Regions from separate parts of the Actinoallomurus acaciae genome, predicted to be linked through region 2. Evidence: riboswitches for the same ligand, from Rfam matches in the RefSeq annotation. Region 2 holds a riboswitch; each other region holds the start of a gene.
What was found. Region 2 has a riboswitch for fluoride ahead of ACFFNX_RS04930 (acetate uptake transporter). Riboswitches for the same ligand answer to the same signal wherever they lie in the genome.
Positions count from the first base shown of each region.

Region 1 (11,059 bases), on a different contig from region 2:
GAAGAGCGCCAGGTTGTGGAAGGACGCCGAGCGCGGCCGGCAGCGGGTGATCACGCCGCCCGCGAGGCACACCTCGTACAGCACCTCGCCCTGGGGCGCCTCGGCCCAGCCGACCGCGCGGCCGTCGATCTCGGGCACCGGGACGCTCGCGGGTCCGCGGGCGTCGGAGAGCTCGTCGATGACCTGGCGCAGCAGGCGGAAGGACTCGGTGATCTCCTCCCAGCGGACCTGGAGGCGGGCCAGGGCGTCACCGTGGTCGTGCCGGGCCGCCGGGCCCATGCCGAGTGCCTCGTAGGCGTCGTACGGGCGGTTGGCCCGCGCGTCGTCGATCAGGCCCGACGCCTTGCCGACCGGGCCGAGCGCGCCGTGCTCGCGTGCTCGCTCCGGGGTGAGCGGGCCGGTGCCGCGCAGCCGGTCGAGGAACGAGGAGGTGTCCATGAGCAGCCGGGCGTCCCGGGCGACGTCCTTTTCCAGGGTGCCGACCTCGGCGAGCAGGCCGGTGCCGTCCGGCAGCCGGCCGACACCGCCGGGGATCACCACGCCGCGGCCGAACCGGCTGCCGCACAGCCGTCCGACCAGGCGGAGCACGCGTTCCTTGTGCCAGGCGAAGCGGGCGGTCGCGACCGCCAGGCCCGCGGCGTCGCAGAGCTTGACGGCGACGTCGAGGTGGTTGGCGACGCGTTCGAGTTCGGCGTGCAGGACACGCACCAGCCGGGCGGGCCACGGCGGGGTGCATCCGGTGAGCCGCTCGATCGCGTGGCAGTACGCCAGTGCGTGCGCGACCGAGGCGACGCCCTCGACCCGCTCGGCGAGGAGCACGCCGTCGCCGGCCGGCATGCCCTCGAACCGCTTCTCGATGCCCCGGTGCTTGTAGAACGGACGTACCGACAGGTGCGGAATGTCCTCGCCCGGGGTCTCGACGAGGTACTCGACCGACTCGAACACTCCCGAGCGCACCGGCCCGTGCGGGATCGTGAACAACCCCGGCCCCGTCACATGGCGGGGGACGGCGTGCTCGTCCGGATCGCTCCCGGCCGGCATCGTCCCGTCACCGGGCCGGGGCAGCAGCGCACCGGGCAGCAGCAGCGGATCGAGCCACGGATGGCCCTCGGGAACGACGCCGAACAGGTCGTGGATCTCCCGCTCGTACCAGAACGCCGCCCGCAGCGCCGGGGTCAACGCGGGGTAGGCGTCCGGCGGCGTGCCCGCGTCGGCGTCGATCATCTCCACGTCGTCGTCGGTGACCACGTGCGCGGTGAGGACCAGCCCGTCCGCATGCGCCGTACCGTGCAGCCCGGCGAACCGCTCCCCCGCGGCGATCTTCGCCAGCACCTTCTCCCACATGGCTCAGCCCACCCCCCGCAACTCGGCGACTCCGCGTGTCAGCAGGTCGGCCAGGTCGCCCGGCGGATGAACACCGAGCAGCAACAGCGCGCCGATCCCGACCACCATGGGTGCGACCATCCAGGCGCTCGGCTCCCCGCGTACGACGGCGCCGTCGCCGGAGGGTGTGAACAGGATCCGGTTGGCCGCCACCGACAGGCCGAGGAAGGCGACCGTGACCAGGACCACGAGGATCGCGGTCCCGGTGTTCCGGGACGAACCGAGCCCGCCGGCGACGATCTGGAACTCGCTGCGGAAGATCCCGAACGGCGGCATCGCGCACAGCGCGAAGATGCCCATGAGCAGCAGCGGCCCGGTCCAGGGCAGCGCGTCGAGGCCACCACCGATCTTGGAGATCGTCTTGGTGCCGTACTTGCGGACCAGAACGCCCGCGCCCATGAACGCGTTCGCCTTCGCGGCGGCGTGGGCCAGCACGTGCAGCAGCACCCCGGCGAACGCGAGCGGTGCGCCGAAGCTCACCCCGATCGCCAGGATGCCCATGTGCTCGACGCTGGAGTAGGCGAGCAGCCGCTTGATGTCGCGCTGGTCCAGCAGGTACAGCGCGGCGAGCAGCAGTGAGGCGACGCCGAAGACCAGCAGCACCGTCTGCGGGAACCGCGGGCCCAGCGTGGCGACGGCGACCTGGTAGAAGCGCAGGATCGCATAGAAACTGACCGCCAGCAGCGACCCGGACAACAGTGCGGAGACCGGCGTGGGCGCCTCGGCGTGCGCGTCCGGCAGCCACGTGTGCACCGGGAACAGCCCGACCTTGGTGCCGTAGCCGACGACGGCCAGCACGAACGCCAGCTGCACCGCCGTGTGCGGCAGCCGTGAGCCCGCGCCGGCCAGAGAGGCGAACGTCAGGTCGTAGGACTGCCCGAGGACCTGCGCGCCCGCGTAGTAGGCGAAGATCGTCGCCAGCAACGCGATGCCCAGACCGGCCGAGGCGATCAGCACGTACTTCCAGGCCGCCTCGACCGCCCCGTCGGTGTCCTCGATGGCGACCAGCAGCGCCGAGATCACCGTCGTCACCTCGATCGCGATCCACAGCAACGCCAGACTGCTCATCAGCGGCGCCGCGAGCATCGACCAGGCGAACAGGTTGACGCCCACGTAGAACCGCCGGGCGTAGGCGCCGAAGTCCTCGGCGTCCTCGTCCGCCCGCAGATAGCCGATCGAGTAGGCGCCGACGACCGCGTACAGGAAGCTCGTGGCCAGCAGGAACACCACCGAGATGGCGTCCACCCGCAGGTATCGCCACACCGTCGCGTCATGCCGTGCCGCCGCCGGCACCAGGAACAGCACACCCGCGAAGGCCAGGACCCCCACCGCGACCGTGAGCACCTGACTCACACGCGCGGGCGCACGCAACGCCGCCAGCGCCACCAGCAGGGGCGCGGCCAGCAGGAAAATCACGACAACCGTCATGCCCTACCCCCGCAGTCTCGTCAGCCCGGTCGTGGACAGGGACTCGGCGCGGCCGTGGTGGACGCGCATCAGCACGGCGAACACCACGACGGCGACCAGCAGGTCGAACAGGAAGGCGACCTCCAGGATCAGCGGCATCCCGGCCGCGACCACCAGGCTCGCCAGCGACACGCCGTTCTCCAGCGAGAAGAACCCGATCGCCTGGGACGCGACATCGCGCCGCACGATCATCAGCACGAACGACACGAGCACCACCGAGATCGACAGTGCCAGCGCCGTGGTCGGCAGTACCGGGCTGCGGATGTCCAGCGCGCCCATGGTGAAGAACCCGAACGCGGCCACGACGATCGCCAGCAGCACCGTGGTCGCCGGGCCCAGCGCGCCGCTGCCCGCGATCTCCACGTCGTCGCCGCGCAGCAGCCGGCGGACCACCACGGGGACGATCACGACTTTCAGCGCGGCCGACAGCACCGCGAGTGCGTACAGCTCGGGCAGCGAACGGGCGGCGGCGACCACGACCGCCAGCACCGAGATCACCGCGGACTGCGCCGCGTACAGCCGGAGCTGGTCGCGCAGCAGGGCCTGGCGGAACATGCCGAACTCGATCAGCAGTACCAGCACGGCGATGACGTTCGAGCCGCCTTCGAAGACGCCCGGTGCCGGAGGTGCGGTCAGGGCCAGAGTCGTGCTCATCAGCCGCCTCCCAGATACAGGGTGAACACGCCGAGAACCGCGAGCAGGAACGCCGCCGACACGAACTCGGTGATCTTGAACAGGCGCAGCTTCGCGAACGAGTCGTCGATGACGGCCACGACGCAGCCGAGCGCGATCGCCTTCGCCAGCAGCGCCACGATCGCCAGCCCCACGTCCACGGCGCGGGTGGTCGAGGCCAGGCCCCACGGTGCGAGGAAGACGTTCGCCAGGATCGTGTAGAGGATCAGCTGTTTCATCGCCGATCCCCACTTCAGGAGGGCGAAGTAGGGGCCGGAGTGCTCGAACGGGCGAGCTTCTTCGATCATGCCGAACTCGTTCGTGCCGGTGTGGGTCTCGACCGGGATCCGCCCGGTCTCGTACAGGATCACCATGAACAGGGCGGCCGCGGCGAGCAGGTGCGCGGGCCGCACGATCTGCCCGGCCGAGGACCGCACCGTGGCCGCCAGCGCGTACGGCAGGTCGGTGCCCGTGACCAGCGCCACCGCGAAGATCACGAACAGCACGACGGGCTCGGTGATCGCGCCGAACGTCTTGGCCCGGCTGGAGCCGAGCTGCGCGTACGGGCTGCCGGTCTCCAGGGCGGCCACCGCGACCACGAAGCTGGCCAGCGCCAGGATGAACCCACCGCCCAGAATGTCGCCCATGTATCCGAGCGGCAGGCCGTAGCTGGTCAGCACCGGGATCAGCAGCGGCACCGTCAGGTAGCACATCATGGCGAGCAGCGGCGCCAGCAGGAAGAACCCGCTCGCCCCTTCGGGTGCCAGCGACTCCTTACGGAACAGTTTCGCCAGGTCGTAGTACGGCTGAAGGACGCGCGGGCCGCGCCGTCCCTGCAGGCGGGACTCGACCTTCGCGATGACGCCGGACACTCCGGGAGCCGCCGCCGCGATGGTGAGGACCTGCAGCGCCTGGATGACCGGGACGGGCAGGGCCGCGCTCATGGCACGACCCCGAACTCACCGCCGGGCGTTCGTTTCGAGACCTCCACACGGCCTCCCCTCCATCCACCGGTACGAACCGGACAGGTGGTAGAGGCCATCAGCGGGAGCATCCGCAGTTACGGCGAGCCTCATCGCCGTACTTCTATTGTGAGCGGCAGTCACTCTGGGAACAAGGGGCGCTCAGGAACCGCCGGTCACGGCGGCCTCCGGTCACCGGCTCTCACCGTTTCGTGACGCGCGCCGCGGCCAGTGCAGCCGGTCGGACAGCCGGTGCTGAGGAAGCAGGCCGTCCGGGTCCACGCGCACATGCCGGTGAGCCTGGACGTCATCGAGGATCACCAGGCCGTCGCCCATCAGCTGGTCCAGCTGCGGCAGGAACGCGCGGATGGCGTCCTCACGGTCCACGATGACGATGGCGATCGGAAGCTCGATCCCCCGGCCCAGCAGATGGCCGGAGTGGATGTGACTCGACGCTCCGTAGCCCCCCACGCCACGAAGGACGCTGGCACCGGCCAGCCCCGCCTCACGCGCACGATGCACGATCTGGACATGAACCGGCCGACCGTGCCACTGGTCGGTCTCACCGACGAGGATCGTCAGTCGTAGCGCCGGGCAATCCACTCTCATGCGATCACGCCCTGACCTGCCGTCAGGAACCGTCAGCTCGGATGAGCGGTTCGAGCGCGCTGCCCGGGCGGGATCCATCGCCGCCACCAGTGAAGCAAGTGGCCGCACGAATGGTCAAGCACGCCACCTTTCACGACAAACCGCGAGAGATCATTTGCGACGTGTGAACGATGGGGCAGAATGGGCCGGACACAAAGGTGATGGGGCTCACCTAACGAACCGCGGCATCGGCCGCTGACGGTCCCTGGCGTCAAGTCAGGGAGGTGCCGTGTCATCGTCGCGTAATATCGCGTCAATCCTCCTGACCGCGGGGCCTCGCGCTCGACGGGGCTCTCACCGCGCGCCCGTCACCGCCGCTCCCCGGCGGCCGGCCCTGACGCCGGCGGCCGCGCCGTACGCCCGCCGGAACCGGCCGGTGGAACCGGCGTTAGGCCCCTGACCGTGCCGGCGGTTCCGCTCGGACCTTCGCCGGACAGCCGCAGCGGCCCGACGTCATCACCCTTGCCGCGGCGGAGCCCCGCTCCCCCGCCCGATGGATCGCGTCCGGGCCCGCCCCTCCCGTACGACCGACCACCGGAAGGACACCTTGACCTCACGCTCCACCGACGACTCGATCGACCGGCGCCCCGGCGAACCACCGGACCTCCCGATCGATCCCGACGTCGACCTGCACGACGAGGCCGACCATCCCGAGCGCGGCCCCTTCCCCCCTCGGTCTCCACGACGCCACCGGCAGTGGAGGGTCCTCACGACGATCTCCGTCGGCGGAGCGCTCGGCAGCATCGCCCGCTACGGAGTCTCCACCGCCATCCCGGTCGGACCCGGCCACTTCCCCTGGGCCACGTTCCTCATCAACCTCACCGGCTGCTTCGCCCTCGGGCTGCTCATGGTCTTCGTCCTCGACATCTGGCCACCGACCCGGTACGTACGCCCGTTCCTGGGCGTCGGGTTCCTCGGCGGATACACCACCTTCTCGACCTTCGCCGTCGAGACGCGCGATCTCGCCGGCCACGGTTCCTGGATCCTCGCCGACGCCTACGTGCTCAACAGCCTGGTCGGCGGCCTGGTCGCCGTCTGGCTGGGAATCACCCTCGCCCGCCTCATCGGCGGTCTGCCCGTACGCCGCGAACAGGGGAAATGACGACCATGAGACTGCACGGCGCCGCCTGCCGGATAACGATCTTCATTGGCGAGGCCGACCAGTACCACCACAAGCCCCTCTACGCCGAGATCGTGCGCCGGGCGCACACGCACGGGCTGGCCGGCGCCAGCGTGTTCCGCGGCATCGAAGGCTATGGCGCCTCCTCCCGCATCCACACCAGCCGGCTCCTCTCGCTCAGCGACGACCTTCCCCTGGCCATCGTGATCGTGGACACCGAAGACAAGATCGTCGAGTTCCTGCTCGAACTCGACGACCTCATCGACGAGGGCCTCGTCACCCTCGAGCCGGTGGAGGTCTACCGCTACGTCGGGCGCGACAAGGATGAGAAGAAGTCATGACCGTCCTCCTGGTGCTGCTCGGAGGCGCCGTGGGAGCACCCAGCCGCTACCTGATCGACCGGCTGATCCAGCAGCGTCGCCCCAGCGTCTTCCCCTGGGGCACCCTGACGGTCAACCTGATCGGCTGCCTCGTTCTCGGACTGCTGACCGGAGCGTCCCACCAGCTCCCCAAAGAGGCCGTGACCTTCGTCGGCACCGGATTCTGCGGAGCCCTGACCACGTTCAGCACCTTCGGTTTCGAGACCACCCGCCTCCTGGAGGACGGCTCCCTCCTCGAGGCCGGCCTCAACGCCGTGGCCAGCCTCGTCCTCGGAATACTCGCCGCCACCATCGGCTATGCCATCGGCACGGTCGCGTAGGCATCCCGGCGTGGCGGCTCCTACCGGAGCGCCGCGACGAGGGCGTCGCCGGGCGAGCACCAGACCTGGCGGGCCTCGGTGAACCCCTGTTCGCGCAGGGTGTTCAGGTGCCATCGGGTGGTGGTCGGCCGGCCGCCCCTGGGCCTGGCGGGGTCGCGGGGGTCGCCGAGCAGTTCGAAGCGGCGCCGGGCGGGCTCGGCGAGTGCGGGGTCGGCGGCGACCTTGGTCCACCAGTCGCGCCAGTCGAGCGCGCCGGCCTCCTGTTCGCGTTCCCGGCGGGCCGTGTGGAGCGCCTCGGCCGCAGCGTTGATGCGCGGGGCGGACTCGTCGGTCATGTGGTCGGCGTTGAGGAACACGCCGCCGTCCCGCAGGACCGCACCGATGTGTCCGTACAGCGTGCGGAGGGGTTCGGTGTCCAGCCAGTGCAGCGCGGTGGCCGTCAGCACGGCGTCGTACGACCGGTGAGGCAGGGCGCCGGTCCAGAGCGGATCGGTCAGGTCGGCGGTAACCAGTCGCACGCGGTCGTCGCCGGCGAAGTGGCCGCGGGCGATGGTGAGCAGGGCGGGGTCGATGTCGACGCCGGTGACGCGCGCCGCGGGGAACCGCCTCAGCAGCCGGTCGGTGATGCTGCCGGTCCCGCAGGCGAGGTCGAGGACGTTCGGTTCGGGGCCGACGAGGGCCTCGACCATGTCGAGCATCACGCGGAAGCGTTCCTCGCGGTCGGGCATGTACCACTCCTGCTGGCGGTCCCAGCTGTCCTGCCATGCCTGCCAGGTGGCCGTCTCGGTCATGTCGCGCTCCTTCTCGGTGGTCGGGCCGCCTGGATCAGCAGGCGGGTCGTCTCGGACTCGGGGGCGTCGAGCACGTCGCCGAGGTCGCCCTGCTCGACCACGCGGCCGCCGTCGAGGACGGCGATCCGGCCGGCGACGGCGCGGACGAGCGTGAGGTCGTGACCGATCCACAGGATGGACGTGCCCTCGGCGCGCAGCCGTGCGACGTGTGTGAGTACGAGGTCGGTGGCGGTGTCGTCGAGGGCGGTGGTGATCTCGTCGCAGACCAGGATGTCGGGCCGTGCGAGGACGGCCCGGGCGAACGCGGCACGCTGGAGTTCCCCACCGGACAGCGCGGCCGGCCGGCGGCGCGCGGTGGTCTCGGAGACGCCCAGCCGGGTCAGGAGCGCGGCGGCCTCGGCGGCGGCTTCGGCGGGGAGCGTTCCGCGGAGCCTGACGGCGGTGCGGGCGACCTGATCCAGTACGGGGCGGCGTTCGTCGAAGGAGCCCCGGACCTCCTGCCACACGTACTGGACGCGGCGCTTGTGCGTACGGTCACGGCGGCGCAGCGGTGGCAGTGCCGTGCCGTCCAGGAGGACGTGCCCTCGCCGCCGTTCGTGGAGGCCGGCGATGCACCGGGCGAGGGTGGTCTTGCCGCTGCCAGAGGGTCCGGCCACGGCCAGGCAGTCTCCCGGGGACAGCGACAGGGAGATGCCGTCCAGCACCGTGCCGCGTCCTCCCGGGCGCAGCCAGGCGGTGAGGTCGCGTACACGCAGGCGCGCCGGCTCCCCGGACACCCGCGCGGCACGGACCGCCGGGGCGGCGACGGCGGGGAGCACGTCCTGAGGAGGGCCTTGCCGTGTGACCCGGCCGCCGTCCAGCAGGGCGACGTGGTCGGCCAGGGCGCGGACCAGGTCGTGGTCGTGGCTGAGCAGCAGAAGCGCCATCCCGTCGTCGGCCAGCGCCGTGAGTTCCTGGATGAGTCCCAGTCGGGTCACGGTGTCCAGGCCGGTGCTGGGTTCGTCCAGGATCAGTGCCCTGGGGCCGCAGGCCAGAACCTGTGCGAGGGCGATGCGCTGGCGTTGTCCCCCGGAGAACTGGTGCGGGAAACGGCGCAGCACGGACCTGTCCACCGGCAGCTGGGCCCTGCGGACCGCCTCGGTGACGGTCGAGTTTCCGTGCAGCCGCGCCAGCTCCTTGATGACCGCGCCGGTACGGCGGGCCGGGTTGAGCGCGCTGCCGGGATGCTGCGGCAGGTAGGCGATCGTCCCGCCGTGCAGCCCGGCCGCCTCTCGCGTGACGCCGCGCTCGTCCACCACCCGGACGCCGGCGACGCGCACCGTGCCGCTCAGCTCCACACCCGGTGCCGACTCGCCGAGCAGGGCGAGCGCGGTGGTGGTCTTGCCGCTGCCGGACGGCCCGACGAGAGCGGTCACCCCACCCGCCCGTACGTCGAGGTCCACTCCGCGCAGCAGGTCGGACGCGCCGGCGCGTGCCGTCAGCCCGCGTACCTCGATCATCGCCCGGCCGCCTTCGTCGTACGCGGCCGCTCGCGGGCACCCAGGAGCCGGTCGGCCAGGAGGTTGAGTCCGACGGTGAACATGACGAGCATCGCGGCGGGCGCGCACACCGCCCACGGCTGGATGAGCAGGGCTTCGCGGCTCGCGGCGATGGTGACGCCCCAGTCGGGCGAGGTGGCGTCCAGGCCGAGGCCGAGGAAGTTGGCCGCGGCGACGGTGAAGACGGCGTACGGGACGCGTGTGCCGGCGTCGGCGGCGGCGACCGGCAGCACGCTTCTTCCGACGTGCCCGAGCAGGATCCGGGCCCGGGACTCGCCCTGAAACCGCATCGCCTCGGCCACCGGGCCGCCGGCCGCGTCCAGCGCCGCCGCGCGGATCAGCCGGGCCACCGCGGGCACGTTGATCGCCGCGACGGCGAAGGCGATCGCCTCCGGACGGCCCCGCCAGCCCACCCCGACCACGCTGATGATGAGCAGCGACGGGATGGGGAGGATGAGTTCCACCGGCCGCATCATCGCCTCGTCGATCCAGCGGTGCCGTGTCGTGGCCGCGGCGAGGCCCAGCAACCCGCCCGCGAGGCAGGCGAACGCGACCGCGCAGCAGGCGACGCCCAGGGCGCTGGGCCCGCCGCGCAGCAATAGGCCGAGCACGTCACGGCCCGTCCGGTCGGTACCGAGCAGGTGCCCGCCCCCGATGGTGTACGGCGCGCCGTCGGGCGGAGTGATCGCCGGGGCCAGAAAGGGCCCGGCCACCGCGGCCACGACGGGCACGGCGAGCAGCATCACCGCCGGCAGCGCCGCCGGCGAGAGACGGCGGCCGGTCATCGCAGCACCTCCGAGCGCGGGGCGAGACGCTGACAGGCCAGGTCGGCGGCGACGTTGAACGCGAGTGCCACCGCCGCCAGCAGCAGCGTCAGCGCCTGGACGGTCGGCACGTCGCGGCTCTGGACCGCGTCGATCAGGGCGGTCGCGGTGCCGGGGATCGCGAAGATCGCCTCGACGACCAGCACTCCGCCGAGGAGCTGATCGCCGGTCCGCGCGAGCTCCTGCACGCCCGGCACGGCGGCGCCCGGCAGCACATGCCGCAGCACCAGCCGCGTGCGCGGAACGCCCAGCCGCCGCGCCTGGACGGTGTACTCCGCCTCCAGTGCGGTGACGGTGCCCGCCCGTATCTGCCGTGACAGCGCGCAGACCGTACGCGTGAGCAGCACCACGACCGGCAGCACGAGCAGGACCGGCCGGGCCGGCAGATCATCGCCTCTCGCGCCCAGCCAGGTCGACGGCAGCCAGCCCAGGCGCAGGGAGAACACCGCGACCAGGGCCAGCGCAAGGACGAAGTCGGGGATCGAGTTGAGGGCCAGCGTGACCGCGGTGATCGTACGGTCCAGGCGCCCTCCCGCGCGCAGCCCCATCACCAGGCCGAGCAGCATCGCCAGCGGCACCAGCAGCACGGCGGTGACGGACGCCAGCACCACCGTGGCGGTGATCGAGCTCGCGACGATCTCGCTCACCGGCTGACCGCCGACCAGCGACGTGCCCAGGTCGCCGGACAGCAGCCCGCCGGCCCAGTCGGCGAAACGCTCGGCCGGCGGACGGTCGAGCCCGAGTTGCCCGCGCAGGTGCGCGACCTCATCCAGGCCCGCCTGCTCGTTGAACTGGACCTCGGCGGCGTCCCCCGGCAGCAGCGAGGTCAGCAGGAAGACCAGGACGGCCAGCAGCGAGAGCTGGACGACGGCCAGCGACACCCGCCGTACGACGTGACGCAGCACCGTTCAGGCCAGCCACACTTTGTCGAACCGTGCCCAGTCGACCGTGTTG
Region 1 is NZ_JBHLZP010000117.1:5,164-16,222, forward strand. Features, by position in the region: gene ACFFNX_RS17650 (hydrogenase large subunit) at 1-1,344, opposite strand, end outside; gene ACFFNX_RS17655 (proton-conducting transporter transmembrane domain-containing protein) at 1,348-2,811, opposite strand; gene ACFFNX_RS17660 (hypothetical protein) at 2,815-3,504, opposite strand; gene ACFFNX_RS17665 (respiratory chain complex I subunit 1 family protein) at 3,504-4,466, opposite strand; fluoride riboswitch at 4,548-4,611, opposite strand; gene ACFFNX_RS17670 (DUF190 domain-containing protein) at 4,677-5,093, opposite strand; fluoride riboswitch at 5,110-5,184, opposite strand; gene crcB (fluoride efflux transporter CrcB) at 5,680-6,234, shown strand; gene ACFFNX_RS17680 (DUF190 domain-containing protein) at 6,240-6,593, shown strand; gene crcB (fluoride efflux transporter CrcB) at 6,590-6,952, shown strand; gene ACFFNX_RS17690 (class I SAM-dependent methyltransferase) at 6,973-7,743, opposite strand; gene ACFFNX_RS17695 (ABC transporter ATP-binding protein) at 7,740-9,242, opposite strand; gene ACFFNX_RS17700 (ABC transporter permease) at 9,239-10,066, opposite strand; gene ACFFNX_RS17705 (ABC transporter permease) at 10,063-11,010, opposite strand; gene ACFFNX_RS17710 (ABC transporter substrate-binding protein) at 11,014-11,059, opposite strand, start outside.
Region 1: another riboswitch for fluoride. It lies ahead of ACFFNX_RS17665 (respiratory chain complex I subunit 1 family protein); the one in region 2 lies ahead of ACFFNX_RS04930 (acetate uptake transporter).

Region 2 (11,059 bases):
TGTATCCGGAGGCCTTCGCGACCCTCGACACCTTCTACGAACGACATCGGACGTATCCGGACCGAACGGTGGAGGTCTTCGACCGCGAGGTGCAGTTCTACCTCGCCTACCGGACGTTCATCGCCGGGTTGGCGGCAGCCGGGCTGCCGTTCTGCCATCCCGAGGTGTCACGGGCCGCCAAACGGATCGGTGGCCGCGAGATCTTCGACGTGGCTCTGGCCGGCAAGCTCGTCAAGGAACGCACCCAGGTGATCACCAACGACTTCCACCTCGACGGCCCGGAACGCGTCATCGTGGTGACCGGGCCCAACCAGGGCGGCAAGACCACGTTCGCCCGCACCTTCGGCCAACTGCACCATCTCGCCGCGCTCGGCTGCCCGGTCCCGGGCCGCCAGGCCCGCCTGTCCCTGTGCGACCAGCTGTTCACCCATTTCGAACGGGGCGAGAACCTCGCCGACCTGTCCGGCAAACTGCACGACGACCTGGTCCGTGTCCACGACATCCTCGAGCGGGCCACCGACGCGAGCATCGTCATCATGAACGAGGTCTTCACCTCCACCACGCTCCACGATGCCGTCACGCTCGGCACACGGGTACTGGAAAAGATCATCGCGCTGGATCTGCTGTGCGTGTGCGTCACCTTCGTCGACGAGTTCGCCGCGCTCGGGCCCTCGACGGTGAGCATGGTCGCCGCGGCCGTGCCCGGCAACCCGGCTCTACGCACCTACCGCATCGTCCGCAGACCTGCGGACGGGCTCTCGTACGCCATGGCCATCGCCGACAAGTACGGCATCACCTACGACCGCCTCATAGAACGGATCAACGCACGCGCCGAGGGGAGGCTCGCGTCGTGAAGGCGTTCCTGCTCCATCCCGACCGCGACGTCGACTGGAAGACGGGACTCGAAGACCCGGACCTGGTCCGGGACCTCGGCCTGGACACGCTGCTGGACGCCATGGCCGGCGACGACGCCCTCGTCCGTGACGTGGCCGGACACGCCCTGCTGAACTCTCTCGGCGAGCCCGGCACCATCATCTACCGGCAGCAGATCCTGCGCGACTGGCTCGACCACCGCGACGTACTGATCGAGATCTACAACCTCGCCGCCGAGACCATCGCCGGTGAACGCCGTATCTGGCCCGGCTTCCTGCGTAGCCCGGACTCGATCATGTACCGCTCGGTCCAGGCGATGGACCTGTTCCTCGGGCAGTTGCGCAAGCTGCGCACGATCGCCGACGACCACGCCGCCGACGTCCACTCACCGGGGCTGACCCGGTTCTTCCGGATGCTACGGGCCGAACTCGACGACGCCTACTTCGCCACCATCGAGGACCACCTGCGCCGCCTGAAGTTCAAGAACGGCGTCCTGGTCAGCATCGAACTCGGCACCGGCTGCAAGAACACCGGTTACATCCTGCGCCGCCCACACCCCAAGCCCGGCTGGCGGGTTCGCCTGACCGGCGACCGCAACCCCTCGTTCACCTATCGCATACCCGACCGCGACGAGGCCGGCGGGCGGGCACTGGCCGAGATACGGGCGCGGGGCATCAACCTCGCCGCGGACGCGCTGGCCCGGTCCTCGGACCACATCCTCAGCTTCTTCACCATGCTCTGCCGCGAACTGGCCTTCTACGTCGGCTGCCTCAACCTACAGGCCCGGCTGAGCGGCAAGGGCGAGCCGCTGTGCTTTCCGGCACCGCTGCCCGCGGGCCGCCCGGTCCTGACCTGCCGCGGCCTGTACGACACCTGCCTGAGCCTGCGCCGCGACGAGCGGGTCGCGGGCAACGACGTCGACGCCGACGGAGTGCCGCTGATAGTGATCACTGGGGCGAACGAGGGCGGCAAGTCGACTTTCCTGCGCAGCGCTGGCCTGGCCCAGTTGATGATGCAGGCCGGCATGTTCGTCTCGGCCACCTCCTTCACCGCCGACGTAAGCCATCGTCTGTTCACTCACTACCGCCGCGAAGAAGACGCCGAGATGGAAAGCGGGAAGCTGGACGAGGAACTCGCCCGCATCAGCGCCATCGCCGACCAGGCCGGCCCTGGCAGCATCGTGCTGTTCAACGAGTCCTTCGCCGCCACCAACGAACGCGAAGGCTCCCAGATCGCCCGCCAGGTCGTCCACGCGCTCTTGGACTGCGACATCAAGGTCCTCATCGTCACCCACCTGTACGACCTCGCCGACGGCCTCCACCGCGAGCACACCGACGACGCGCTGTTCCTCCGTGCCGGGCGCGAAGCCGACGGAACCCGCACGTTCCGCCTCCAGGTCGGTCAACCACTGCCCACCAGCTTCGGTGCAGACCTCTACCAACAGGTCTTCGGCGCCCCACCGCGATCCTGACGCGCGTCGACGGCCGCTCGCCGCCGGGGTCTACGACCCCGGCTTCGGCTTGAGGGGCATGACGGGGAGCACCGTCCTGCCGAACGTGCTGGCGATGATGTCGGCCGCAGCGTGGTACCAGGCCAGGACCGCGAAGACCAGCGTCACCCAGCCACCGGCCTTTGTCGCTCCCGTGTAGCCACCGCCGATACCGATCGCCAAAAGTACGAGCCCGATGAAGATCAGCGCGATGATGGCGACCAGCACCGCGTCGGTGCGGAGTGATGCGATGAGGAAGAAGAAGGACAGTACCGCGAACATCGCCAGGAAAAGACTCAGCGCCGAATCCAGGTTGGCCGCTGGAATGTCATGAGAGAACAGGGTCTGGATCGCCCCGTAGATGACCCAGAACGGGCCATATGAGCCGAAGACGACCGCGCCGAAGAGATTGCCGCGGGTAATTTCGAGTACGGCGACCAGTATCTGAATAAGCCCGCCGAAGAAGAACGCGACCGGAAGGACGATCGAAGCTCCTTTGGCATCGAGCAGCCCGGCGTTGTACATGCCGAGCATGAACGAGGTCGTCGCGAACGCGGTGACCGCCCATGCGCCGGGATCGGCCATCCCAGGGCGAGGGTTCAGTGTCGGTTCATCGTTGGATTGTCCTGCCGAAGGGCCGTTCGTGGTGGCCATGCCATCTCTCCTTCTTCGGTTGCGTGCGGACTCCCCTTATTAACCCCCGTCGTCACTGCAATCGGGTATTCATGCAATGTCGGCCGACTCGGCGAGACGAGCCGAGCCGAGTGTTGTCGCGCCCAGATGCCGTGGCTTCGCTCGGCCATCGCGGAGAAGCGCACGCAGGCGTTGACAAGTTGCAGGTGCGGTCAGTACCTGAAGCGCGTGGGAAGGCAATTCTTGGCCCAGGGCACAGTCCCCAGCAGCGGCGCATTCCCCGCAGAAGGGCCGGGCACGGTTTGGATGCTTCTAGCGGCCCGCGCAATTGACTTACTTCGACGACGTCGTAAGCGCGCAAGGCGGCCTCCATAAACTCCTAGAGGCCATCAGCGCCACGACGACGCGGTTGATGGCGAGCCTCATCGCCACCGAGTACGGTAACTCGTATCGGAGTGAGGCGCCATACCCTTTGTGGCGGGGCCGTTACCGGCGGGGCGGTACGGCGAGTGCGTAGGCGACCGCGATCGCGGTCAGGCCCATGAGGACCAGGCCTGTGCTCGGCACGGTCGGCAGGAGTAGCGCGAGCGCGACGGTTCCACTGCCGGCCGAACCGGTGGCGAGCGCGGGCAGGACGAACCGGAACGGCCGCGACTCGCCGACCGTCTCCACGGACAGCAGATAGCTGAAGATCAACAGCCCTTCGCCCAAGACCGCCGAGACGCCGCCCCCGCCTGTCGCGGTCGCGAGCGTCGCCATCGCCGCCGCCGTGACCGCGGCTGGGGATCGGGTGCGTTCGGGCAGGGTCAGCAACACCGCCGGCACGCCCACCATGACCGCTGGGCGGGCCCATCCGGAGGCGAGGACCGCGGCGGCACCCAGCATCGCCAGGCCGATCACCACGGTGAGGGCCTTCATCGACGCCTCCGGGGGACCGCAAGACGCCGGCGGGGGCTGAACGCCGCGTCGAGGGGTTCGCGGATGGTGGTGATGCCGACCTCGGCGAGGTCGCGTCGCAGGACGGTTCGGTCGATTCGCCACAGCCGTAGCGCGAGCATGTCGAGCCTTGAGCGGGGCCGGGCCGGTGGCTCCCGGTCGAGGACGTCGATGACCAGCACCGGGTTGCCTCGTCGCCGCAGGCCGAGGATCGCATCGATGACGCCCTCGTCCAGGAGCGGGGAGAACACGATGACGAGCGCTTGGGGCGGAAGCGCGACACGAGGCACACGGTCGGGGTCGGGAGGCAACTGGCTGTGCAGGCGGCGCAGGTCCAGGACGCACTCGGCGATGCGGTAGAACTGACGCTCTGCGCTGCCCGGGGCGAGCCAGCGGACCTGACCGCCCAGGCCGACGACGCCGACACGGTCGCCGCGGCGCAGGTAGGCGGAGGCGACCGCGGTCGCCCCGCGTACGGACGCGTCCAGGGTGCCGGCTCCCGGCGGCCCGATCTCGGTCCGGGCGTCGATGACCACGACGATGTCGGCCTGTCGTTCGGCGGCACGGGTCGTGACGTGAAGGCGCCCCCGGTGGCCGCTGGCCTTCCAGTTGATGTCCCGTAGCCGGTCGCCGGCCAGGTACGGGCGGATGCCGGCGAACTCGACGCCCGCTCCCTCGGCGCGGCTGACGTGTTCGCCGATCCAGCGGGGCAGGTCGGGCGGCAGGAGCGCCGGCCGGACTCGGGGACCGCGGGGAAAGACGACGAGTTCGCCGGCGGGCAGGTCCAGCCGGGCCTGCCACATCCGGTGGCCATGCCGGCACTCGATCCGTACCCGCCCGATGGGATGCCGTCCCCATCGCGTGGGCCGCAACCTCCACCGCGTCTCAGCCCGGCCGGGGGAGTCTCGTCCTTGCCGTGGTGCCGGTGAGCCGATCGTGATGACGTCGGACGGTCGTAGCCCGAGTGTGATCACATCGAGGTCGCCGGGGGAGACGGCGACGACGGTCAGGTCGACGTCCTCGTCCTCGAAGCAGCGGCGTGCCGTGACCGTGATGTGCACCTGGATCTCGCCCGGGCGCATGAGGGTGTGCCCGGCGGCCAGCGCACACAGCAGCGGCGCGGCGAGCAGCAGCGCTGTGGCGTTCCGGAAGGCGATCGCGGCCAGCAGCGCGAGCAACGCCATGGTGGCGAGGCGACGTGCGTGCGGTGAGGGCCGCCAGGCGAGGGCGTGCCGATCGCGATGGCCGTTCGTCTCCGCTCTCCGGGGCGGGCTCCCGCGCATGCTCATGGGGAGGTTCTCGGTACGGGAGCGCGGTCGAGGATCTCGGTGATGACGTCCTTACCGGTGACCTGCCGTACCCACATCTCGGGACGCAGCACGAGCCGGTGGGCCAGCGCGGGGACGGCGATCGCCTTGACGTCTTCGGGGAGGACGTAGTCGCGGTGGTCGAGCATGGCGTGGCCGCGGGCGAGCTGAACGGTGGCCAGGGTGCCGCGTGCGCTGGCGCCGACCGTCACGTGCGGATGGGCCCGGGTCGCGGCGACGAGGTCGACGACGTAGCGGATCACGTCCGGGTCCACGTGGACTCGCTCGATGCCGGCGCGCATCGCCACCACCTGTTCGGCGTCGACGATCTGGGACAGTATGGGAGGAACCGCGCCGTCGCGGAGCCGACGTTCGACCATGGCGGCCTCATCGCGGGGCGGCAGGTGGCCGAGCCGGACCCGTATCGTGAACCGGTCGAGCTGGGCTTCGGGGAGCGGGTAGGTGCCTTCGTACTCGATCGGGTTGTCCGTGGCGAGCACGATGAACGGGTGTGGGAGCGGCCGGGTCACCCCGTCGATGCTGATCTGCTGCTCGGCCATCGCCTCCAGCAGCGCCGCCTGAGTCTTCGGCGGTGTCCGGTTGATCTCGTCGGCGAGCAGGAACTGGGTGAAGACCGGGCCGGGCCGGAAGACGACGCCTCCGGTCCGCGGGTCGTAGACCGGCGCGCCGGTCAGGTCGGCGGGCAGCATGTCCGGCGTGAACTGGACACGGGTGAAGTCCAGCCCGAGGACGGTGGCGAACGACTTGGCCATCAGGGTTTTGCCGAGCCCGGGGAGATCCTCGATGAGCACGTGGCCGGATGCCAGGATGGCCAGCAGGACGAGACCGGCCGCATCGCGTTGGGCGACGACGGCGCGATCGATCTGGTCAAGGATCTCCTCACAGTGCCGGGCCGTCTCAGCCGGGTCCATCACGTCCGTGGGCGCGGTCACAGCGTCTCCAGCCGGTCGGCGATGCGGGCCAAGGTGACCATGTCGACGCCGGGCGCGTCACTGTCAGAAGACGCGGGCCGGCTCGGGTCGAGCAGCGGCCAGAGTTCCTCGCCGAGCAGTTCCCGGGCGCGCTCGGGAGATCGTGCCGGATCCAGGCCGTATCGGTCGGCGAGCCTGGCTGTCAGCAGACGCTGAAGCAGCGGACGCGTGGACAGGTCGTAGTGCCGCGCCGAGACGTCGGCCCACCCGAGCGCGCTGTGGATTCGACGGTAGCCCGGGAAGGCACGGGCGAGGTCCCGGGCCGGTCGGCGACGTGGCGGTGACACAGCGGGCGGACCTCCCGGCACGACGGCCCGCAGGATGAGCAGGCTCAACGCGGTCAGCCCCGCACAGGCGACGATCAGTCCCTCTCGATTCGCGAGCATCCACGCGGTGGCCAGGCAGCAGACCGCCCCAAGGGCGAGCAGAGCCCTCATGACGCGGCGTCCAGATCGCGCCGCAGCCGCGACAGAGCGGCCCGGGCCGCGCGTCGATGCTCCTCGCCGATCGGGTGGGGGCTGTAGCGGGCCTCCCGGAACAGGTGGGTCAACGTCGCGGCGGCCTCGGAGCGTACCAATCCGGCGGAGGCCGCCCGGTCCAGGACGTCGGCCGGGGTGTCGGCGTCGGCGGGCGCGGCACCGGATCGGGCGAGCACGCGCTCCATCGCCGTATAACAGGCGATCACCGCCGCCCGTGGAACGTCTGCCCTGTCCAGCGCCTGCTCTGCCGCGACAACGGCCGGGACCAGCGGATGCCGTCGCCGAGGCGACACGACGGCCCCTGCCGCGGCGGGCCGCCGCGAGAGGATCAGGAGAACGACCGCGGCGACCATCGCCAGAGACGCGGCCACCACCGGCAGCAGTGCGGGACTCGTCGATGCGCCCCGGCCCGGCGGAGACGGCGCGCGGGACGACGCCGGGCCATGCGACCACCCCAGATGGTCGTGGAACGATGCGCCGTACGGCGCCGCGGCCAGGAGTCCGAGGGGAATCGCGAGTACGGCCAGCGCGAGCACCAGCCCCACCAGCCGAGCGAGGCGACCGTGTGGCGGCTCGACCACGATCCGCCACCCGACCGGCCTGCGCTGCGGACGCCGCCAGATCATGGCGATACCCGCGATGACCGCGATGGCCGCGCCGACCTCAAGCGCCGCGACGACCACCAGAACCGAGACCGACGGCGGGTGTGCGGCCGTGGACGGCAACCGATGAAGGCCCCGCCAGGCACGAAGGCCGACGACCCCTACCCCGAGCAACAGCGCGACCGCCCCGGTACGGGCGTCGATGGCACGCATCGATGGCACGGCACCTCCCTGACCTCGCGTCAGGGACCGTCAGCGGTCGTGCCGCAGTTCGCAGGTGAGCCCCATCACCTCTGTAACCCGTCCATTGTGCCCCATCGCCTCTTGCGGCCGGCGCGTGATCTCGCCCACCTGAGAAGTCGACGAGCCGGTGAACACGGCACTGCTGCGCCCGCTTCTGCCGGAACACGGCTCTTCGCAGCTCTTCACCGGCCCGCGCTACCGACGAGCGTCGGCAGGGGCGATACCGGCGGGACGCCGTCGTCCTCGATCGCGTCGGCGACGATGACGGTGATGTTGCCGGGGCCGCCGTACCGGTTGGCCTGCTCCATGAGCCGGGCGACGGCGTGGCGAGGGTCGGGTGAGGTCGCCAGCACCGCGAGCAACATCTCGGGCGCCACAGGTCCGGTCAATCCGTCGGAGCACAGCAGGTAACGGTTGCCCGGCAGAGCGAGATGCAGGCTCAAGTCGGGGATCTGGTCGATCTCCCCGTCCAGGACACGGATCAAGCGCTTGCCATGTCTGGCAGGGTGGCCGAACTCGGTGGAGAGCAGGCGTTCGAAGGTGTGGTCCTCGGTGAGTTGCTCAAGGCAGCAGTCATGAAGCAGGTAGGCACGGCAGTCGCCGATGTGAGCGAGCGCCAGATGGGAGCCGGACCGCAGCATCGCGGTCAGCGTGGTACCCATCCCGGTCAGTGCGGGATCGGCTGCGACACGCCGGGCGATCGCCTCGTTCGCCCGGCTGACGCCTTCACCGAGTACCCGGGTGAGCGCAGACACCGGTACGTCGGTGTCGGCCGAGGCGAGACTCGAGATCACGGTGGAGCTGGCGATCTCACCGGCCGCGCGTCCGCCCATTCCGTCGGCGACGGCCAGCAGCCGCGGGCTGGCGTACCCGGAATCCTCATTGATCGTGCGGATCTGCCCGGTATCGGAGGCCGCGGCGTAGTCGAATGTAAGCGCGTCGGCGGACGTGGCATGAGGAGCGATGGGGTACATGACGGCCTCCTACCTGGATGAGGTAGGGACCGTTGGCGGCGTGTCCGCGGTCGGCGGCGAGTCCCTCCGCCGTCCTTCACCTCAAGGTTACTGCGACTTCGCCCTCGACGGCGAGCGGCTCACACGCGTCTGCTGCGAAGAACCACTGGTGATCTCCGGCGAGCCCGCGTTCGGCGCGCACCGTCGCGTTGGTGGATCAAGCCGACGCGTGATCGGCCGCCGTACCCTGTCATGCTTGCCGTATGTCGGCAGAGGCGGTCGAGATATTCGAGCGGCACCGGGCGCGACTGCTCGGCCTGGCGTATCGGATGCTCGGTTCGGCCGCCGAGGCCGAGGACATCGTTCAAGAAGCGTTCCTGCGGTGGCACCACACCGAACCCGGCTCCGTCGAGGTGCCGTCGGCGTGGTTGGCCAAGGTCGTGACGAACCTCTGCCTGAACCGGCTCGACTCCGCACGCAGTCGCCGAGAGCGATATGTCGGGACGTGGTTGCCCGAGCCGGTGCTGACGCCGGACGGCGCGTTGGGGCCGTTGGAGACGGTCGAGCAACGTGACACGGTGTCGTATGCGTTCCTCGTGCTCGCCGAGCGGCTCACCCCGAGCGAACGGGCGGTGTTCGTGCTGCGCGAGGCGTTCGGCTACAGCCACCGTGAGGTGGCCGAGTTGGTCGAGCTGTCAGAGTCGAACTGCCGGCAGCTGCATCGCCGTGCGAAGAAGCGGTTGGCCGACGCCGGGCTGCCGCGGTCCGTGGCCGATCGGCCCGACCACCGCGCACTGGTGGAGCGGTTTCTCGTCGCCGCCCAGAACGGTGATCTCGCCGGCCTCGAGCGGATGCTCGCCGAGGACGTCAGCTCGGTCGCCGACGGTGGCGGTCTGCCAGGCGTGGCGCGGCGGCCCTTGAAGGGCGCGGTGCGGGTCGCGCGGTATCTGGCCGCGACGGTGAGCCGAAGCGTCGAGAGTGTGACGGCGTCCATCCAGGAGGTCAACGGCGCACCCGCAGTACTCGGCCGGCTCGGTACGGCGCTGGTCGGCGTACTCGTCCTGGAGATCGTGGGCGAGCGGGTCACCGCCGTCCGGATAGTGGCCAACCCGGACAAGCTCCGCTTTCTCGGGGACCAGGCGGCGCGGTTGTCACGTTCACCGGAGGTATCCGGTTCCTAGTAGCGGAAGACGACGTCTCGAGCCATGACGGAACGGAGCAGTGAATGACGACAACGGTTCTGGTCACCGGCGGTACCGGGCGGCTCGGCCGCACTCTCGTACCGCGGCTGGCCGACGCCGGCCACGGGGTGCGCGTGCTGACGCGCAGGAGGCGCGAGCCGGCCGCCTGGGAGTGGGCGGTCGGTGATCTGCGCACCGGAAGCGGACTCGCCGAGGCGGTCACCGGCGCACAGGCGATCATCCATCTGGCCACGACCAACGGGCGCGGTGACGTGGCCGCGACGCGCAACCTGCTCGAAGCGGCGGCGCCGGGGAGACCACACCTGGTGTACGTGTCGATCGTCGGAATCGAGGACGTCGCACTCGGCTACTATCGCGCGAAGCTGGCCTGCGAGCGGCTGATCGAGGAGTCCGGGCTGCCGTGGACGATCCTGCGCACGACGCAGTTCCACGACCTGATCACCGCGATATGCGATGCCCAGCGCAGGCTGCCGGTGACCATGATGCCGTCGAAAGTGAGCTTCCAGCCGATCGACGTCACCGAGGTCACCGATCGGCTCGTCGGCATCGCCGCGGCACCGGCCGCGGGACGGGTGCCCGAGCTCGGCGGACCGCAGGTGCGTGACGCGGCCGAACTGGCCCGCACCTACCTCCGGGCGATCGGCCGCCGCCGCGCGGTGTGGTCGGTTCCCCTGCCGGGCAGGGCGATACGGGACTACCGTGCGGGCAACCACCTCACTCGGGAGCGCGCGGTCGGACGGATCACGTTCGACGAGTTCGTCGCCGGGATCGCGCGCGAGCGGAGCGGCCGATGAGCCGGTGGCCGCGTGCCGGAGTCGGATTTCTCGCCGCGAGCCAAGCCGTCGTCGGCACCTGGGCGTTGTTCTTCCCGGTGAGCTTCTTCTCGCTCGAAGTCGTCGGCATGGGCATGGCCTACAACGAGCATCTGATGCGCGACTACGGCGCCATGACTCTCGCCAGCGCGGTGGTGCTCGGCGCCGCAACCGTTTACCCGCGACAGATGCTGACGGTCGTCGCACTCGCCATGTACCTGACGTGGGCGGTTCCGCACTTCGTGGTGCACCTGACGATGCTCGACCACCTGGCGTCATCGACCGGCGCGATGCTGATCACGGCGCTCGTGCTCGCGATCGCCCTGGCGGCCGCACTGCTGGTGCTCGCAGTGTCACACGGCCGCAGGCGTAGCCCTCGTAGACGAGGAACCGTTCCTTCTTGACCATCAGCATCGCGTCCCCATGCAGAGTCCACGTGAGCACAGAGGGCGAGCAGCAGCACCAGCACGAAGATGATCACGAACGCCATCAGGGGAGATCACGGTCGGAAGCGATCACGACCACTGGCCACCGACGA
Region 2 is NZ_JBHLZP010000020.1:12,036-23,094, reverse strand. Features, by position in the region: gene ACFFNX_RS04940 (MutS-related protein) at 1-854, shown strand, start outside; gene ACFFNX_RS04935 (MutS-related protein) at 851-2,344, shown strand; gene ACFFNX_RS04930 (acetate uptake transporter) at 2,375-3,016, opposite strand; fluoride riboswitch at 3,369-3,434, opposite strand; gene ACFFNX_RS04925 (hypothetical protein) at 3,482-3,913, opposite strand; gene ACFFNX_RS04920 (DUF58 domain-containing protein) at 3,910-5,220, opposite strand; gene ACFFNX_RS04915 (AAA family ATPase) at 5,217-6,191, opposite strand; gene ACFFNX_RS04910 (hypothetical protein) at 6,188-6,667, opposite strand; gene ACFFNX_RS04905 (DUF4129 domain-containing protein) at 6,664-7,524, opposite strand; gene ACFFNX_RS04900 (PP2C family protein-serine/threonine phosphatase) at 7,737-8,528, opposite strand; gene ACFFNX_RS04895 (RNA polymerase sigma-70 factor) at 8,771-9,688, shown strand; gene ACFFNX_RS04890 (SDR family oxidoreductase) at 9,733-10,503, shown strand; gene ACFFNX_RS04885 (hypothetical protein) at 10,500-10,925, shown strand.

Region 3 (8,180 bases), on a different contig from region 2:
CTGCTGGCGGCCGTCCTGGGCGCGGTGGTGGGCGGGAACCGCGTGCGCTGGGCCGCCGGGCTGGCCGCGGGCGGTGTGATCGTCGCCGCCGTCGGCGTGCAGCTCCACATCACCTGAGCCTCCGCGAGCGAGCACCGGCCCGTACGGTCAGGATCAGCGGGATCGCGGCGAGCTCGGTGGCGACGCAGAACGCCACCGCCGCCCACAGCGAGAGGGTGAACAGCGCTCCGATCACGAGGCTGCCGACGAACCACGCCGTCCCGTACACGCCGGTGAACAGCCCGTACGCCGAGGCCCGCCGGTTCGAGGAGACCATCGGGGCGACGGCCGCCGGGATGATCGACTCGTGCACGCCCATTCCCAGACCCCACAGCGAGACACCGGCGAGGGCGGCCCAGAAGCCTCCGAGGAACACCAGCGGTGCGAATGACGCGGTGACGATCGTCAACGGGAGCAGGATGCCGATCCCGACACGGTCGTACCGGCGCCCGAGGATCAGCGAGCCGACCCCGCTGACGGCCATGGCCACCGCGTAGAACAGCGGCGTGAGGCCGGCCGACACCGTCCCCGCCCGCTGGAAGTGGTAGGCGATCAGGGGGAAGTCGGCGAACCCGGCGGCCACGAGCGCGCCGGCGGCCAGATAGATCCAGAAGACGCGCGGCAGGCCACCGGTGCCGACCTGAGCGGGGCCCGCCTCCAGATCCTGCGGCCGGGGATAGAACAGGCGGGCCGCGACGACCAGCGACAGCGTGATCGCGGCCGGGATCGCCAGCGCGGCGAACGCGATCGTGTAGTCGTGCCGGCCGAGGGTCAGCACCAGCGCGACCGCCAGGGGGCCGAACATCGCGCCGAACTGGTCGAGGGCCTCGTGCACGCCGAACGCCCAGCCGTAGCCCAGGTCCTTGGCCGCGTGCGAGAGCATCGCGTCGCGTGGCGGATTCCGGGTCGCCTTTCCGACCCGTTCGAGAACGATCAGCAGGGCGGCCACCTGCCAGCTCCCGGCGAGTGCCAGCAGCGGCACCACCGACATCTGCAGCACGTAGCCACTGATGGTCACCGGCCAATAGCGCTGGGTCCGATCGGCGAGGCGGCCGGAGATCAGGCGGAGGCCGTAGCCGGCGAGCTCGCCGAACCCCGTGACGGCGCTGATCGCGAATGCCCCCGCACCCAGCAGTTTCAGGTACTGCCCGATGATGCTGCGGGAGCCTTCGTAGGCGAAGTCGGCGAAGAAGCTCATGACGCCGACCATGAGCACGAACTTCAGGGCGGCGGACGCCCCCGGCGCCTTCGTCCGGTGCGTGTCCGGCGCTCGTCCGCCCGTCACCGGTCCACCGCGCCCGCCACGGCCGGTATGGCCCGCCGCGGCCGTCGGCCGCGTCCGCGACCATGACGGCGGGGAGCGTTCGGGTGCATGGCGGCCTCCTACCCCGATTCGGATCGGGACCGTTGGCGGCGTGTCCGCGGTCGTCGGCGGCAGGTCCGCGGGCCTCTGGCCCGGGTGTGGGAGCCCGGAAGGAGCGCTACATGTGCGGGGCGGGTTCGTTGCGGGGCCGCCACAGATTGCCCAGGTACGGTGCGGTCGAGGGGAGGCGTGCTCGTAGCCCCCGCAGGTGGCCGGCGATCGGCGGCCGCAGGTCGAGGTCGGGAAGCGCGTCCAGCGGGACGAAGGCGGGTTTCAGGCCGGGTTCGGTCTCGGTCACCACCGTCGAGGTCGACGCCTCGGCGGCCCAGAAGACGATCTCGAGGGTGCGTTCGGCGCCCTCGGGGGCGATGGTCTCCAGCGCGAAGGCGACCCGGTTGACCTCGGCGCGCAGCCCGGTCTCTTCGAGGACCTCACGACGGGCGCAGGCGGCCATGCCCTCACCGCGGCGAGGGCATCCTCCGGGCAGCACCCAGTCGCCACCGTTTCGGGTGCGATGGAGCAGCAGGACGCTCTCATCGCGGAAGACGATCACCGAGCACCGCAGGCGTACCAGCGTGACGTCGGAGTCGGCGCCGAAACCGTTCTGGTCGTGCATGACAGGCCTCCACCCTGAAAAAGAGGTAGAGGCCATCAGCGTCCGTCCGGCGCGGTTATGGCGAGCCTCATCGCCGCGATCAGTGTATTCGGCGACCTGGGCGAGGTGCCAGAGTGACATGCGGCCGAAGACGTAGAGTGGTGATACCGCCCGGTGATTCACGGAGCGGTGGGCGATGAGGCTCGCCGAAATCGCGGTTCCGCTGATGGCCTCTCCTCGAAGACGTTGTCGAAGGAGGAGCGGTCATGGATACGCCGGGTACGGGCGGCCACCCGCAGGCGGATCTGCTGGCGATCGCCCATCGCGGGGTTCGCCTGCAGACGGCCGCCGAGCGCGCCATCGCCGGCTGCCTCGGACCGGATCCGGGCGCCTCGGCACGCGAGTGCGGGCGGCTGCTCGCCCGCTACTACCGTCTGCGGGGCGAGCTGGCAGCGCTGCCGCTGATGGGTCCGCTGCTTCGATTCCGCGGCGAACTGGACACCGTCCTGCTGTGCCATCAGTTCGTCCTCCACGAGGCGGCCCTCAGCGGCTGCCGAATGCGGCGATGGGCCGACACCCACCATGGTTCCTCCCTTGTCCTGGGGCTGCCGGGTGAGCGGCTGCGCGATCTGCGTGATGAGATCCTCGACTGCGTGTCGCCGGCCGAAGAGGCCGCGCGAGACGACGTGCGGCAAGGTTGAGGTGAACGGCCCCGTGCCTGCGACGCCGCCTCGGCCCGCAGCGGCGAGGTTCGTCGCCCGGACCGGACAAGGAGGCGTCATGGAACTCGAGGTCGTCATCGAGATCCCGAAAGGCTCGCGGAACAAGTACGAGATGGATCACCGGCTCGGCCGGATCCGCCTGGACCGCATGCTCTTCACGGCCACGCAGTATCCGACCGACTACGGCTACGTCCCCGGGACCCTCGCTGAAGACGGCGACCCACTGGATGCCATGGTGCTGCTGGAAGAACCCACCTTCCCCGGATGCAGCGTCGCCGCGCGTCCGGTCGGGGTGTTCTGGATGCACGACGAACACGGACCCGACGCCAAGATCCTCACCGTCCCCGCGCACGACCCGCGGTACGCCGGCGTGCGGGACCTGGGCGACGTTCCGGCCTTCGTGTGCGCGGAGATCGGTCATTTCTTCGACATCTACAAGGAACTGGAGCCCGGCAAGGATTCCGACACACGTGGCTGGCAAGGACGGGACGCCGCCGACCGGGAGATCAACGCGGCCTTCGATCGGGCTCGCGACGCCGGGGGATCGCGACGGTGACCCGCGGCCGGCAGGAGACGCGGTCTCCGCGAACGCCGTGGACTGCTGATCACTTCCATCGGACCGTGCATGCCGCGTCCGCGGTTGGGCAGATAACCATCCGACCGGTGATGGGGCTCACCGAAACCGCGGCACAGGCCGCTGATGGCTCCTGCTTCGAGTACGGAGGCGGCAGCCATGGTTCGGTCGGTGATCCAGCGACGCGGTTCTGGGAACGAGAGCACCATCGATGCCGGGCGCCTGCTGGGCGCGGACGGCTGTGCCCTGTGCCGGGAGCGCGATGACGCGGCCGAGACCTGGCTGCGCTGGTTCGAGATCGAGCATCACAGCGATCCGGGGACGTTGACCGCGCTCGGGAGCTCGTCGGGCTTCTGCCCGGCTCACACCCGACGGCTGGTCGCGCTCGACAAGCCCGCCGTCCTTCGCCGGCCGTGGGAGTTCGTCCTGCGCGCCGCCATCGATCGCGTCGAGCGGCTCATCGCCACGGGCAGGGCGCCCGCCCTGTCGCCGTGCCCGCTGTGCGCCGGCGCGGACGCCCGCTCGCGGGCCGCCGCCGACACGCTCATCGCCATGCTGGCGGACCCTCACGTCGGTGAAGTGCTGAAAGAGCGGCATGGCCTGTGCCACCCGCACCTGCGATCCCTGCTGTCCAGGCTGAGCCCGGCCCAGGCCGCGGTCGCCGCCGACGTCGTACGGGCGGAGCTGGACCAGGACGCCGTCACCACCGTCGCGGGCATCGACCCCGATGCCGTACCCCGGTCCCGGTTGTACCCGCTGGTCGCCGACCATCATGAACCGGCAGATCGGCCGCCCGCACAACGGCTCGCCGACGATCTGAACGCCGGTTCGTGCCCCTGCTGCCGGCAGATCGGCCGAGCGGAGAACACCTACCTGACCTGGCTGGTCGCCGAGGACGAACCCGGCGAGCGCGACCTTCGGCTTTGCCCGCGCCATCTGCACGACCTCGTCCAGCGCGCGGGTGAGGAGTCCCGCGCGGCGCGTGCCCGCCGCGCGGCCGTCCAGGCACAGGTGGAAGAGGTCGCGGCGTCCGCGCGACCGCTGTCCGGCCAACGCCGGAGGCGCCGTCCAGCGCACGACGACGTCACCGACCGGTACCGGCGCGCGGTCGCGAACCTGGACGGTGACCGTACCTGCCGTGTGTGCCGGTCCGCCGCCTCGGCCGCCGACCGCTGTCTCGCCCTCATCCGGGCCTGCGCCGACGACCGGCACGTACAGGCGGCGTTGGAGGGCGGCCATGGCCTGTGCCTGCGGCACGGCGAGCGGCTCACCGGTGCCCGCGGTGCCGAGCGGTTCGGGCGGCGGCTGCTGACCCGGCTCCGCCAGAGCGCGTGGGAACTGAACGAGGACACGCTCAAACAGGCATGGGCGCTTCGCCACGAGCCCGTCGGCCGGGAGGCCACGAGCTGGCGCCGGGTCCCCACCATCGTCGACGGCCGGGCCTACCTCGGCCTGAGCGAGGACGACCTGTGGCGATGACGGCCGACGGGAACGCCGGGTGCCTCACGCGCCGGACCTGAACGAACCGCGGCCTCCGGGCCCACGACAGGCGGCCGACCCGCTCGGCCTGACCGCGACCTTCCGGGAGATGAAGTGAGTGTGGTGAACGAGGCACTGGCGTTCTTGGGGATCACCAGCGGCTCCACGAGCCGCGGCGGTCCCGCGCCGGATGCCGCCAGGACGCGTGAGGAGCAGCGAAGGATCGCCGCGGCGATGCGCGCGCTGCCGGGCCGGTTCGCCGACCGGCTGCCGCGGCACGCGCTGGAGAGGATCAACAACGCTGCCGCCGAGGGGCGCTGGGAAGAATCCCTCGATGACCTCCTCACCGGCCTGCACGCCCGCGGTGAGGCGATCACCGGGGCCGAGCGCGACGACCTGTCCGCGGTGCTCGCGGCACTGCAACTGCCGAGCGGGCGCCTCGAGACGCTTCTGGAACGCTGAGCGCGGTATCGGCGGCGGGGCGGGCGGCGCCGGCTTCGGCGGCGAGCCATCGGCGCATGAACGGCGACCGGCCCCCCGGCGGTCGCAACGCGATGCCGCGGTCGGACATGATGCGCCGTACGGTCTCCGACGGCTGGCCGGTCAGCAGTTCGATGTGCTGTGACCCGACTCCGCAGACGACGTACAGATCGCGCAGCAGTTCCTCACTCAGCGGGACGGGAGCGGGGAACCGCTGCCAGATCGGGCCCCCGGCCGGCACCTGGGGGATGCCGTGGCGCTCCAGCGCGCGGCGTACCAGGGAGTCGTCGTAGAGGGCGTGGATCAGCTCGATCTGCCGGCCCGCCGTCCCGTCCCGCGGCGGACCGGCGACCCGGATCGGAAGGCCCAGCTCGTGCGCGTTGCGCAGGACGACGCTGCGGGAGACGCCGAAGGCACGAGCGACCTGGTCGGCGGACATCTCGTCGAAGACGTACAGGTGCGTCAGGCGCTCGCCGTCCAGGACGGTGCGGTCCTCCCGGTTGCAGCGCCCCCGTGTTCGCGTCGGTATCCCCAGCTGCCGCAGCCGCTCACGGATGCGGCGCTCGGGCACACCGACGAGCCGGGCGATCTGCCGGCTCGTCAGGCGCCCGCGTACGTACAGCTTCTCCAGCATGGCGGGCAGATCCGGCGGGTCGGGTGCGCGGCGTCGCGGGCGCTCGCGGACGGCTCCGCGCGGCCGTACCGCCACGCCGGCGTGACGAAGCATCCGCGTGACACGTTGCCGGTCGATGCCGACGATCTCGCCGATCTGGTACGTCGACAGTCCGGCGCAGACGTACAGGTGCCGGAGCCGGGTCGGCAGGGGTGTGTCGGCGGCGTCGAGTTCGGCGGCGCACTGGCAGGGTTGCATGACGGGCCCTCCGCGGAAAGCGTCGCGTGCTGGTCTCAGGGACCGTTGGCGGGTCTTTCCGCGGTTGGCGGCGGGCCCCTCCGCCGTGACATCAGGGTAAGCAGTGATCGTCTGTGAATCCAGCCCGTGGCCGTAAGCCGTCCTGCGGCCACGGGTCTCCGCCATCCGCCGCGTCCGGTGGCTCGCCGGGGCGAGCACTGGGCCGGAGGCGACATGGCAGGTTAAACTATGATCAATTGCGGCGGAGGGGCTCGCCGACGAACCGCGGTCATACCGCCAACGGTCCCTACCTGATCGGGTAGGAGGCCGTTTTTTCATGCAGAGACCACGTCTGACTCCCGTTCGGCTGCCGGTGTCCCAGGAATCCAGGGAGGTATGACCGTGAACTGTCTGGACTGTGCGACCGAGTTCCGTCTCCAGGTCGCCGCGGTCGCGGTGTGCACGGGCTGCGGGGCCGCCGTGTGCGGTGACCACGCGAAGGTCCGGGAGCACACCCTCACCCAGAAGGTGCTCGGCGGTATGGCGCTGATGACCGTGCCGGTCAGCCCGCCTGCGCGGCGCGTCCGCTGCCTGTCCTGTGACGCCGCGCACCGGAACGGGAACGCCGAGCACCGCGAGGCCACGTGGTAGCGGCGGCAGGACGGCCGCCCATCGCCGGCGAAAGGAGACCGTGATGGACGCGATGGATCGCCGAGCGGTCCTGTTCGGCGTTCTCGACGGACTCGCCGAGCTGGCGGATCCGGGCGATCGCGAGCGCATCGACGGTCTGCGTGAACGGCTGGCCGCGGACCGGATCCGCGTGCTCGTCGCGGGCGAGGCCAAGCGGGGCAAGAGTACGGTCGTCAACGCGCTGGTGGGCCGCGCCGTGCTGCCGACCGGGGTGACGCCGGTGACCGCCATGGCCACGGTGGTGCGCCACGGAAGGCGGGAGCGGGTCATCGCCCGGTACGCCGACGGGCGTACGGAAGAGCGCGGTCTGGACGAGCTCGCGGACCTGGTCACCGAGCGCGGCAACCCCGGTAACCGCCTGAGGCTCGCGAGCGTGACGGTCGACCTCGACGCCGGTCTGCTGAACCACGGCGTGGAGATCGTCGACACGCCCGGCACCGGGTCGGTCTACGAGCACAACACCGCGGAGGCCGAACGCGTCCTGGAGACGATGGACGCCGCGGTGTTCGTGCTGACCGCCGACCCGCCGCTGTCGGCCGCCGAGCGCGCGCTGCTGGAGCGCGTCGCCGAGAGCTCGGTGACGACCTTCATCCTGTTGAACAAGGCGGATCGGCTGAGCGGCGCGGAGCGGGAGGAGGCACTCGCCTTCGCGGCCGAGCACACGAGCCGGGCCGTCGGGCGGGACATCGCCGTCCGGCCGGTCTGCGCACGAGCCGGCACCGGCGATCCCGGGTTCGCGGCCTTCGCGAGGGACTTCACGGACTACCTCTCCGGTGGTCGCGCCGGCGACCTGGAGGAGTCGGTGGCCCGGCAGGCGCAGCGCCTCATCGATCGGCTGACCGACGAGGTCAGTCTGCAACGGCGTGTTCTCGACATGCGCGGCGGCGAGGCGGCACGTCGGCTGGAGACGTTCCGGGAACGGCTGGACGTCGTCGCCGCGCGGCGGCGGGACGCGGTCGACCTGGTCGAGGCGGAGAGCCGGCGGCTGCTGGCCGCACTGAACGATCAGGCCGACAAGGCGGCGCGCGGGCTGACGTCGCGGATAACGAACCGGATCGCCACCGCCGTCGGCGAGCTGTCCAAACCCGATGAGGTCGAGCGCGAGGGACGCGACCACGTCGTCGACCTGACCCGCACCGCCGTGGAGACGTGGCGGGACCAGCGGCGGCGGAGCCTGGAGGAGGGCCTGTCCGACCTGGACGCCCGGCTCGTCGCCATGCTGGACCGTGAGCTCGCCGTGGTCCGCGATGACGCGGCCGAACTCCTCGATCTCGACCTCGCGGTGCCCGCGGAGGAGGGACGGCTGATCGAAGATCCCCGCTTCTTCTACGTCTTCACCGACAACGCGGGGCAGACCGAACTGCTGGCGGGCGCGATCCGCCGCCACC
Region 3 is NZ_JBHLZP010000032.1:19-8,198, forward strand. Features, by position in the region: gene ACFFNX_RS06890 (MFS transporter) at 110-1,324, opposite strand; gene ACFFNX_RS06895 (NUDIX domain-containing protein) at 1,521-2,018, opposite strand; fluoride riboswitch at 2,038-2,102, opposite strand; fluoride riboswitch at 2,181-2,240, shown strand; gene ACFFNX_RS06900 (hypothetical protein) at 2,264-2,698, shown strand; gene ACFFNX_RS06905 (inorganic diphosphatase) at 2,778-3,275, shown strand; fluoride riboswitch at 3,373-3,436, shown strand; gene ACFFNX_RS06910 (hypothetical protein) at 3,465-4,772, shown strand; gene ACFFNX_RS06915 (hypothetical protein) at 4,887-5,234, shown strand; gene ACFFNX_RS06920 (hypothetical protein) at 5,146-6,123, opposite strand; gene ACFFNX_RS06925 (DUF2180 family protein) at 6,505-6,753, shown strand; gene ACFFNX_RS06930 (dynamin family protein) at 6,797-8,180, shown strand, end outside.
Region 3: another riboswitch for fluoride. It lies ahead of ACFFNX_RS06900 (hypothetical protein); the one in region 2 lies ahead of ACFFNX_RS04930 (acetate uptake transporter).